DNA from 3 places in the Isoptericola sp. NPDC019482 genome. Region 1 is predicted to be linked to each of the others. Evidence: riboswitches for the same ligand, from Rfam matches in the RefSeq annotation. Region 1 holds a riboswitch; each other region holds the start of a gene.
What was found. A riboswitch is a leader RNA that binds a small molecule or an ion and turns the genes downstream of it on or off. The one in region 1 is predicted to bind cyclic di-AMP.

Region 1 (3,250 bases):
AGCGGATGGCGAGTGTCAGCTCGTCGGGGAAGTCGGCGCGCAGTTGCTCGACGGCGGGGTAGAACGCGCGGCACGCCTCGCACTCGAAGTCGAGGAACTCCACGAGGACGGCTTGCTCGTCGCTGGCCTGGTTGATGACGTGGGTCTCGTCGTTCAGCACGGCTGGCGCGTCGTTGCCGGACGCGATGGGCGCTGCGCCGGAAGAGCGGTCGGACACAACCAGCCAGATGACGATGCCAGCTAGCGCGAGGACGGCGGCAAGAAGGACGGTCTGCAGCACACGGCGAGAGGTCATGGGGATTCCTCGTCGTTCGAAGGGAAGCGGGGGCGCGCGGAGACCGTGCTCGAGGCAGACCGCACCCACGCCCCACCCGGGGGCGGGTGTACGCGGTCCCGTGCGAGGCGCGAGGAATCGCACGGCAGTCCGGCTCCGCTACGTCCTGCTCACACCCCAGTCGATCGGGTCCTGCGCCCGCTGCGGGAACCCGACGACGGGAACGACAGGACGCTCCGTGTCACGCCGAGATGCGGCCAACCAGCGCGTCGGGCGCCGATGGGCGGCAAGCAGCATCGTCGCGACGAGGAGGGCACACAGGCACAGCAGAACAAGACCCTCGTCCTGATGGCCACCGCTCGACGCGCCTCCGGCGGCTGTACTCAGTGCGGCCAGATCGGCTCGGTCGGCCAGGTCGAACGGGTGAGCGGCGGGCCCCTGCGCGGCCTCGCCGGTGGTGGCCACCGACAGGCTCGCGGTGGCACCGTTGCCGGACGCCGCAGCGCCCGGCAGGTCGGAGTCGATCACGGTGAGGCCGAGCGCGCACGCAAGCGTGAGCAGCACGATGGCGAGCACGTACCGCAGCGCGGTCGTGCTGGCAGCGTCTCGGGTCACGGCGAGCATGGCAAGACGGATCCTAAAGCCCGAACCTGTGCCTGCTTTGCCTCCCGCTCGGTCAGGACTGCTCGGCGACGGCGTCCGTGAACTCCCAGTGCCACGGCTCGTACTTCGACCCGCCAGGACGCGCCCAGTCCGGGTTGTCCCAACCGGAGTCCTGCGCCTGCTCGGCAAGCCAGTCCCACCGCTCGCCGGCGTACGTCTCGGCGCACAGGTCCACCGCAAGGCCCCAACCGTGGTTGGAGTACCCCGGCTGGGCGGCGAGGTACCCCTTGGCAGCCTTGGTCGCGACCTGCTGGTCGTAGGACCGGTACCCGTCCGCCAGGCACATCGACTCGCCGAAACGGGCCGTGTACGCCTCGTTCAGCGCGGCGAGGCTCCTCGCGGCATCGGCGCGGATCTCCTGGGCTCCCTCCCACGGGGCGCACAGCTGGTCGGACGGGACCTGGCCGTTGGCGAACCCGGTACCCACCTCGACGTCGCACCCCGCAAGCGGGCCGGCCGCGGCGCCGTCCGCCTCCTCGCCGGCCGACGCGTCGGCGCCGGTGGCGCCCGTGTCGCTGGGCGGCTCCGGCTTCGGCTCCGGAGGCGCCGGGACGATCTTGGCGCGCGACGGACGCTCGTCGGTGCGCGAGATCTTCGCCGAACGATCGACGACCACCGGAGGCGCGGCCTGGACCCGCTGCGTCGCCTCGGCCGGCGCTTGTGCGCGCGCCTCGGGTCGCTGGTCCAGCGTCTCGGCATGTGCGAGCTGACTCTCGCTCGCGGTGATCGCGAACGCACCCGTCGTGGCGACCAGGGCGACGATGCCCACGCCGTGACCCAGCAGGCGAGCCGCAGCGCGGGGCCCGGCGGAGCGGCCGGGGCGATCCTGGGCGTGGCGACCACGGGTCGCCCGGGAGCGATCGGGGTGGGTCGTGCTGCGCGGGGCGGAGTCGGGCCGGCCGTGCTTCACGCGGCACCACCGGCCACGAGCAGACCACGCCAGGCAGGCGAACACGGACAGGAGCGCTCAGGGCGCAGGAAAGCGTGCATGGGGATCTCCTGGCGCCTGCGAGGTTAGCTGTCGGATTCGGGTCGGAGACTGACCCGGCCAGCGAGCGCGCTCGCGTGGCTTCACCCCGAGGACGCCGCGATGCGACGCCCGAAAGTGGGTCCCCCGTCCCTGCCAGGTGTCAGTTCAGCACCAGCGGTGGCAGGGCTCGGCGCCCGCCGGCGTGTCCCCACGGTCGTGGGGTGGCGGCGAATCTACCCGACGCTCAGCCGAAAGTCACGAACGGATAACGGTGCGCACTCACGAGGTGCGCTTGGCCACGAGGTAGGCCGTAAGCATCTCCAAGAGCTCCGCACTGAGCGTCGCGCTATCGAAAGGCTGGCCATGGCCGGCGAATCGGTGCGTGACGGACTCGACCGTCGTTACGGCGAGCAGTGCCGCTTGGCCGGGGTCGTGAATGTGACCGCCCGGGACCTCCAGGAGCAGCTCCGCGACGGTCCGGACCGTCGCGGCATGGCTGGCGGTGTACGCGGCAACGAGCTCAGGAGACCGGGAGGCCTCATCCAGGATCACGCGCTGGAGCGCGGGATCGTGCGCATGGATGGTAACCACGGCGTCCACCAACGGCTCGAGCCATGCACGGTCCGACGCGGGTGGCCGGCCAGCAGAGGACAACGCGGCGCGTACCGCGGCATCGGCCTCCTCGAGGTGTCGGAGAGCGAGCGCGTGCAGGACCGCGTCCTTGTTCGGGAAGTACTGGTACAGGGAGCCGACCGAGACCTCGGCCCGCTGCGCGATCCGGTCCGTGGTTGTCGCGGCGTAACCCAGCTCGCCGAAAACGCGAGCCGCCGCCGCGAGGATGTGCCCCACGGTGCGCCGCGAGCGAGCCTGTTTCGGCGCCTTGCGGGGGCTGTGGCCGGACGGGGCAGGCGTCATCGGGTCTCCGTGGATGCGAGTACCAAACCTGAGTAATTCCTCATATTCTAGAGGGCCGCGACGAAGGAGCCCGTCATGACCACTCCCGCACCGGAGACGTCCCCCGTCGACCAGCGTCTGGCGCGCGCCTCGTGGGGCCCGCTGCCGTACTTCCTGCCCTTCGTGGTCTACGTGATCCACACCCTCGAGGAGCTCCCGGGGTTCGCGAGTTGGGCGACCGCGCACTTCGGCCCCGAGTCCACAGAGACCTTTGCCGCCTACCACATCCCGCTGATGCTGCTCGTCTTGCTGGCCTCGTGGCAGGCCTCGCGAGCGACGAGGGCCAACGGCTGGGTCGTTGCTGCCACGGCATTCCAGTGGCAGTTCGGCGTCAACGCGCTGTTCCACCTGACCACCTGGATCACCCTCGGCGTCTACTCGCCCGGGGT
Region 2 (3,250 bases), on a different contig from region 1:
CGCAGCAGCCCGCGCACGACATGTCCACCATGTCGAGCCCGACAGCGGAGCAGTCGCCCGCCGAGTCGGCGCCGTTCAACGATGCGGACGTCGAGTTCGCGCAGATGATGATCCCGCACCACCAGCAGGCGGTAGAGATGTCGGACCTGATCGCCGACAAGTCGGGGATCGACCCGCGAATCTTGGACCTCGCCGCCCAGATCAAGGACGCCCAGGCCCCGGAGATCGAGCAGCTCACCGAGTGGCTCGAGCAGTGGGGCGCACCGGTCCCCGAGTCCGGCTCGATGGACTCCATGGGTTCGATGGACCACGGGTCCACGAACGGGATGATGAGCGCCGACGACATGGAAGCCCTTGAGAACGCCAGCGGCTCCGAGGCTGGCCGGCTCTTCCTGTCGCAGATGATCTCCCACCACCAGGGCGCCGTCGCGATGGCACAGACCGAGGTGGACGCGGGCGAGAACTCGGACGCGGTCGCCATGGCAGAGCGCATCGTCGAGACCCAGCAGGCAGAGATCTCCACGATGGACGAGCTCCTGTCCGAGAAGTAACCAGAAGGAGGTGGTGCGCCGGCCGTCATCGACGCCGGCGCACCATCTCGGTTCGCTCCTCCCATCCTCGAGCGCGCTAGGACGTGTGATGATCTCCCCTGCCCGCATACCCGCCCGCATCCCAGCGACCGTCGTGTTGCTGCTCACCCTGACCGCTTGCTCCACGCCGCCGGGCGACTCGTCCCCGGCCCAGTCGGGCGGTGCGGCGACGGCTTCCGGCACCTCGTTGAGCCGGGCCGACTTCTCCCACCTACATGCCCTCGTCTTCGACGAGCAGGACCGTTCCCTGTACGCGGCCACCCACACAGGGGTCTGGGCATTGCCGGACCCGACCACTCCGCCCGCGAGGGACGAGGCCGCCCCGCAACGCATCGGCTCCGGCATGCAGGACACGATGGGCATGACGCTCGCCCCTGACGGCGACCTCCTGGCATCCGGCCATCCCGGCCCCGGCGAGGCACCCGACCTCGCCACGCCGAACCTCGGGCTCATCCGCAGCACCGACGGCGCCCAGACCTGGGAGTCGGTGTCCCTGGGTGGCGAGGTCGACTTCCATGCCCTCACCGCAACCAGTGACTCAGGGGCGGAACGCATCGCCGGCCTGGATTCGGCCAGCTCCACCATGTTCCTGAGCAACGACGCCGGCCAGACCTGGGATCGCGGCGCGACGATCCCGGCCCACGACCTGGCGTTCCTCGCCGACGATCCGGACCAGATTCTCGCGACGACACCCGATGGTGTGCAGATCAGCCAGGACGGGGCCCGGTCCTTCTCCAAGCTCGCGGATGCTCCGCTACTGGTCTTCGTGGACACCCAAGCGAGCGGGGACATCGTCGGGATCGACACCAACGGCCTCGTTTGGACGGCTACACCGTCCGCCACCGGCTGGCGGTCGCACGGCACCGCCGCAGGCGGAGCGATCGAGGCCATGACGACCGCCCCAAGCCCCGATGCCACAACGAATCTGGTAGTCGCCACCGAGAAGCGCATCATGTCCAGCCCGGATCTTGGTGCCACATGGGTGTCGCTGGTGGAGATCTCATGAGGCCGCGGACGAGCGCGCCGACGCCGGCCCCCGACGCTTGCCTCCGGCACTGTTATCAATCCGTGACATTGGGGGCGACGCGGGGTATGTTCTCCCCACCTCGCAGCCCTGCGAGGCGCCCGAGCGGACGCCGAGCCCTGTCACCGCTTTGGGCAACACGCACACGTCATGACAGGGACGGGGGACCCACTCACGGGCGCTGCGGCGTCCTCGGGGTGAAGCCGGACGGGATCTTCCCGCCGGCCGGGTCAGTCTCCGACCCGAACCCGACAGCTAACCTCGCAGGCGTCAGGAGATGACCATGGCTTCACCGATTCCTCGCGGGCGCCATCGCGCCGCTCGCGCCCCGATCACCCCACTGACCACGCTGACGCGGGCTGCCGGAACGAGCGTGAGCACCGTCGCACGCCGCGGGGCGCTGGCCCTGGCCGGCTCGGGAGTGCTCGTCTCGACACTCGGCGCTCCCGCTGGAGCCGAGACTGCCACCGACCACGGCAAGGCGCTGAGCGCGGCCGGGCTCGATGCCATCACTGCCCAGGCCCGCCAGGCACTGACGGCGGCGCCTGCCGTCGCGGTGCCTGCTGACGCCGTCCTGACCGTGGAGAAGACAGCGGTGGGCACGATCACGCCCGCACCCGAACCGGAACCCGAGCCCGCGCCGGAGCCGGAGGTTGCTCCGGGCCCGGAAGCCGACGCTGACGGCCAGCCCGCTGAGCGCGCCGCCGCGGCCCCCGGACCGGCCGAGGCAGGGCCCACGCAGGAAGCGGCCCCCGACATCCCGGACGCGGCCAACGGTTCAGCGATCGTGGAGATCGCGATGCAGTACCTCGGGGTCCCCTACCAGTGGGGCGGGTCGACCCCATCCGGCTTCGACTGCTCCGGGTTCACGTCGTACGTGTACGCCGAGGCGGGCATCTCCATCCCGCGGACCTCCTCGGGCCAGCGCGACGCTGGCACGGTCGTCTCGCGCGAGGAAGCACAGCCGGGTGACCTGATCTGGAGCCCCGGCCACATCGCCATCTACGCCGGCGGTGACATGCAGGTCGAGGCTCCGGTCCCCGGAAAGACGGTCCGGTACCGGTCGATCTGGCAGGACAACCCGACCTTCTTGCGGATGAGTTGACGATCGCTCGACCCTGCACGAGCTCGCGCCGCGCAGGGTCGAGCGCACGTGGGGCAGACCGACGTCTGCCCGCATGAGCCACGCGACCACTCTGCCGCAAAAAGGACTCAGATGAAGCACGCCCACACCCAGAACCCGTCTGCCGATTCCTCCGGCAGGCCATCCAGCCGCAGCGAACGCCACTCCAAGGGACGACACGCCAGCCTCCTGCCGTCCGCCACACGCGCAGCCCGCCGGCGAACCCTGCGCCCGGCCCGCCGCCTGCCCCTCGGCCCCGGCATCGGACTCGCGATCGCCGTGACGGCCACGACCTCGTTCACCGTGGCCACCGCCGACAACGACAGCAGCCGCCGGGCCTCCGCCATCGAACGCACGACGACACAAGAGACCACCTCCGACCCGGCGGCCCGCACTGAAGTCCCCGCCGCGCCGCCGATCGTGGTCGACCGGTCGGCGAAGATCTCGCGCGCCGAGGAACGCGTCGATCGCGTGAAGATCACTCCGGCACCCGCTCCGGAGCCGAAGGCGGAA
Region 3 (3,250 bases), on a different contig from region 1:
TCGGCCGCCGGCGCCTCGGTGCGCTCGGCGGAGCGCGAAGCGGTCTCGGTGGAGCGCTCGGTGCTCTCCTCCTCGACGACGGGCTCCGGCTCCGGCTCGGGCTCGGGGGCCGGGGTGATCTCCGACTTGGCGATCGCCTTCTTGCTGATGGTCTCGATGTCGACCTTCGCCTTGGCCTCGACCGTGACGACCGGAGCCGCCTCGAGGGCCTCGCGGGCCTGGTCGCTCAGGGCGCCCAGGTCGACGGTGCTGAGCTTCTTCGCCGACTCGGCGTCGACCGGGGCCGCCTGCGCGGCACTGGCGCTGGCGAAGGTCGAGACGAGCAGGCCGCCGGCAGCGGCGGCGACGACGGCCCGACGACCGGTCACCGACGAGCCGACGCTCTGGACCAGCCCGCCGAGCGGACGGCGCGCGGCACGGTGCCGGGCGCGCGTGGTACGTGCGTTCACGTGTTCCCTCTCCTGTCGCCTACGAGGTCAGCTGTCGGGTTCGGGTGGGAGAAACACCCGGCCTCACGGACCAGGTCCGTGCGACTTCACCCCAAGGACGCCATGGTTCGGCGCCCGAAATTGGGTCCCCCGCCCCTGCGTGCGGTCAAGGTCCCCGACCGGCTGCAGGGCTCGGCGTTCCGGTCGAGACCCGGCGGATCACCCGCCGAGTGGTTGACACCGTAGCGGACGCGCGAGGCGATGTCACGTTTCGATCACAGCGCCTGTGGACGACGCCCGCGACGGCGCGTTCGCCCAGGTCGAACCGGTTACCCACGAACGACCAGGCCCCGCCGTGCGGAGCGCACGGCGGGGCCTGGTGTGACGTGTCGGACGGACTCAGCCGACGCGGATGAAGGTGGGGTTCGACTGCCAGATCGACCGGTACTTCACGACGTCGCCCGGCTTCGGGGCGTCGATCTGCATCCCGCCGCCGGCGTAGATCGCGACGTGGCCCGGGGTCCAGATGAGGTCGCCCGGCTGTGCCTCGGAGGCCGAGACGACGGTGCCGGCGTTGCGCTGCGCGGACGAGGTGCGCGGCAGGCTGATGCCCACCTGCGCGTACACGTACTGGGTGAGGCCGGAGCAGTCGAAGCCGGACGGGCTGCTGCCGCCGGAGACGTACGGGACGCCCACGTAGCGCATCGCGATGGAGACGATCGAGGAGCCGTTCGCGGACGCGGGGGCCGCGACGGCCTCGCGCTCCTCGGAGCGGGACGCCGACTCCGTGGAGCGCGTCGCGTCGTCGGCCGTGTCGGCGACGACCTCCTCGACCGCGGGCTCCGGCTCGGGCGCCGGCGTGATCTCGGCCTTGGCCGCGATCTTCTTGGTGACCGTCTCGACGTCGACCTTGGCCTTGGCGTCGACGGTGACGACCGGGGCGGCCTCGAGGGCCTGGCGGGCCTGGTCGGTCAGCGCGCCGAGGTCGACGGTGCTGAGCTTCTTGGCGGCGTCGGTGTCGACCGGGGCGGCCTGCGCGGCACCCGCGCTGGCGAAGGTCGAGACCAGGAGGCCACCGGCGGCGGCGGCCACGGCCACACGGCGGCCGGCGGTGCCGGACGGGGCGAGGGCGATCGGACGACGGGCGGCGCGGTGCCGGCCGTGGTTCGTGCGTGCGCTCACGTGTCTACCTCTCCTGTCGCCTGCGAGGTCAGCTGTCGGGTTCGGGTGGGAGAAACACCCGGCCGTCCGTTCCCGTGACCGGGTCCGTCCGGCTTCACCCCGAGGACGTCGTCACCGACGCCCGAAGTGGGTCCCCCGCTCCTGCCGTGCGGATGTCCGTGGAGCTCGGCCGGTGGCAGGATTCGGCGTCCGGTCGAGCGCCCGCAGGATGAACTCCGGCGAGCGCCCCGACCGTACCGGACAACCCCGGGCGATGTCACGCTGCGGTCACGATGTGGCGTGCCGGCCCGGCGCAGGTGCCGGTCCGCAGGTCAGCGGCCCGCGACGAACAGGTGCCTGGCCAGCTCCTCGGGCAGGTCGAGCACGATTCCGGACCCCTCGACCTCCACCGCGACGTCGTCGCCGACGGTCCGCGCGGTGATCTCCGCGCCCGGCACGAGGCCGGACTCGGCCAGCCGGGCCAGGAGCTCGATGTCCACCTGGAGCGGCTCGGCGATCCGCTGGAGCACCAGCTCGACGCCGTCGCCGTCGGCCAGGCCCTTCGCCCGGCGCGCCTCCAGCACGCCCGGCAGGGACTGGACGCCCTCGAGGAACGGCACGTCCTGGTACTGCTCCCCCAGCTCCGACAGCCCCGGGATCGGGTTGCCGTACGGGTCGGCGTGCGGGTGGTCGAGCAGGGTGACGAGCCGCTTCTCGACGAGGTCGCTCATCACGTGCTCCCAGCGGCACGCCTCGGTGTGCACGTGCTCCCAGTCGAGCTTGATGACGTCGGTGAGGAGCCGCTCGGCGAGGCGGTGCTTGCGCATCACGCGGGTCGCCTTGGCCTGCCCGGCCTCGGTGAGCTCCAGGTGCCGGTCGCCCGTCACGACGACGAGGCCGTCGCGCTCCATGCGCGCCACCGTCTGCGACACCGTCGGCCCGGAGTGCCCCAGGCGCTCCGCGATGCGGGCGCGGAGCGGCGGGATGCCCTCCTCACCGAGCTCGTAGATCGTCTTGAGGTACATCTCGGTGGTGTCGATCAGGTCGGTCACGTCCACTCCCGTCGTTCGGCGCGGCCTAGTCTATTCGCACGCGTGGGCGCAGGCGGGGTCGCGCGGCGCCGTCGTGCGCGCTCCCGGCGAGACATCCTGCCCTGCCCCACCGACGACCGCGCCCCCGCCCCGGAACCGGAGACACCATGCCCGCTGCGTCGAGCCACCCGAGCCGTTCGAGCCACCCGACCGTGGTCATCCCCGCGTCGCTCCTGCCGGTCGACGGCCGGTTCGGCTCCGGACCCTCCAAGGTGCGGCCCGCCCAGGTCGCCGCGCTGGCCGCGGCGGGGGACCCGGCGTCCCCGGTGCTGGGGACGTCGCACCGGCAGCCCGCCGTGAAGGACCTGGTCCGGCGGGTGCGCGCGGGCCTCGGCCAGCTGTTCGCCCTGCCCGACGGGTACGAGGTGGCCCTCGGGAACGGCGGCTCGTCGGCGTTCTGGGAGATCGCCGCCGCGTGCCTCGTCGAGCGCCGCGCGCAGCACGCCGTGTTCGGGGAGTTCGGCGGGAAGTTCGCCGCGGCGACGACGCGCGCGCCGTTCCTCGCCGACCCGGACGTCGTGACGGCCGACCCCGGAACCGTGGCGTACCTCACGCCGGTCGACGGCGTCG

Region 2: linked by a shared signal. The riboswitch ahead of ABZ493_RS13060 (C40 family peptidase) and the one ahead of ABZ493_RS16230 (M15 family metallopeptidase) in region 1 are both predicted to bind cyclic di-AMP.
Region 3: linked by a shared signal. The riboswitch ahead of ABZ493_RS18905 (C40 family peptidase) and the one ahead of ABZ493_RS16230 (M15 family metallopeptidase) in region 1 are both predicted to bind cyclic di-AMP.

Annotation. Positions count from the first base shown of each region.
Region 1 covers NZ_JBEYBQ010000028.1:13,613-16,862, reverse strand. The annotation lists gene ABZ493_RS16240 (thioredoxin domain-containing protein) at 1-295, opposite strand, end outside; gene ABZ493_RS16235 (hypothetical protein) at 434-898, opposite strand; gene ABZ493_RS16230 (M15 family metallopeptidase) at 951-1,706, opposite strand; cyclic di-AMP (ydaO/yuaA leader) riboswitch at 1,927-2,083, opposite strand; gene ABZ493_RS16225 (TetR/AcrR family transcriptional regulator) at 2,187-2,822, opposite strand; gene ABZ493_RS16220 (HXXEE domain-containing protein) at 2,898-3,250, shown strand, end outside.
Region 2 covers NZ_JBEYBQ010000018.1:7,638-10,887, forward strand. The annotation lists gene ABZ493_RS13050 (DUF305 domain-containing protein) at 1-551, shown strand, start outside; gene ABZ493_RS13055 (F510_1955 family glycosylhydrolase) at 640-1,596, shown strand; cyclic di-AMP (ydaO/yuaA leader) riboswitch at 1,745-1,898, shown strand; gene ABZ493_RS13060 (C40 family peptidase) at 1,898-2,719, shown strand; gene ABZ493_RS13065 (M15 family metallopeptidase) at 2,831-3,250, shown strand, end outside.
Region 3 covers NZ_JBEYBQ010000039.1:10,561-13,810, forward strand. The annotation lists gene ABZ493_RS18900 (C40 family peptidase) at 1-449, opposite strand, end outside; cyclic di-AMP (ydaO/yuaA leader) riboswitch at 450-636, opposite strand; gene ABZ493_RS18905 (C40 family peptidase) at 828-1,610, opposite strand; cyclic di-AMP (ydaO/yuaA leader) riboswitch at 1,614-1,808, opposite strand; gene ABZ493_RS18910 (metal-dependent transcriptional regulator) at 1,922-2,641, opposite strand; gene serC (phosphoserine transaminase) at 2,788-3,250, shown strand, end outside.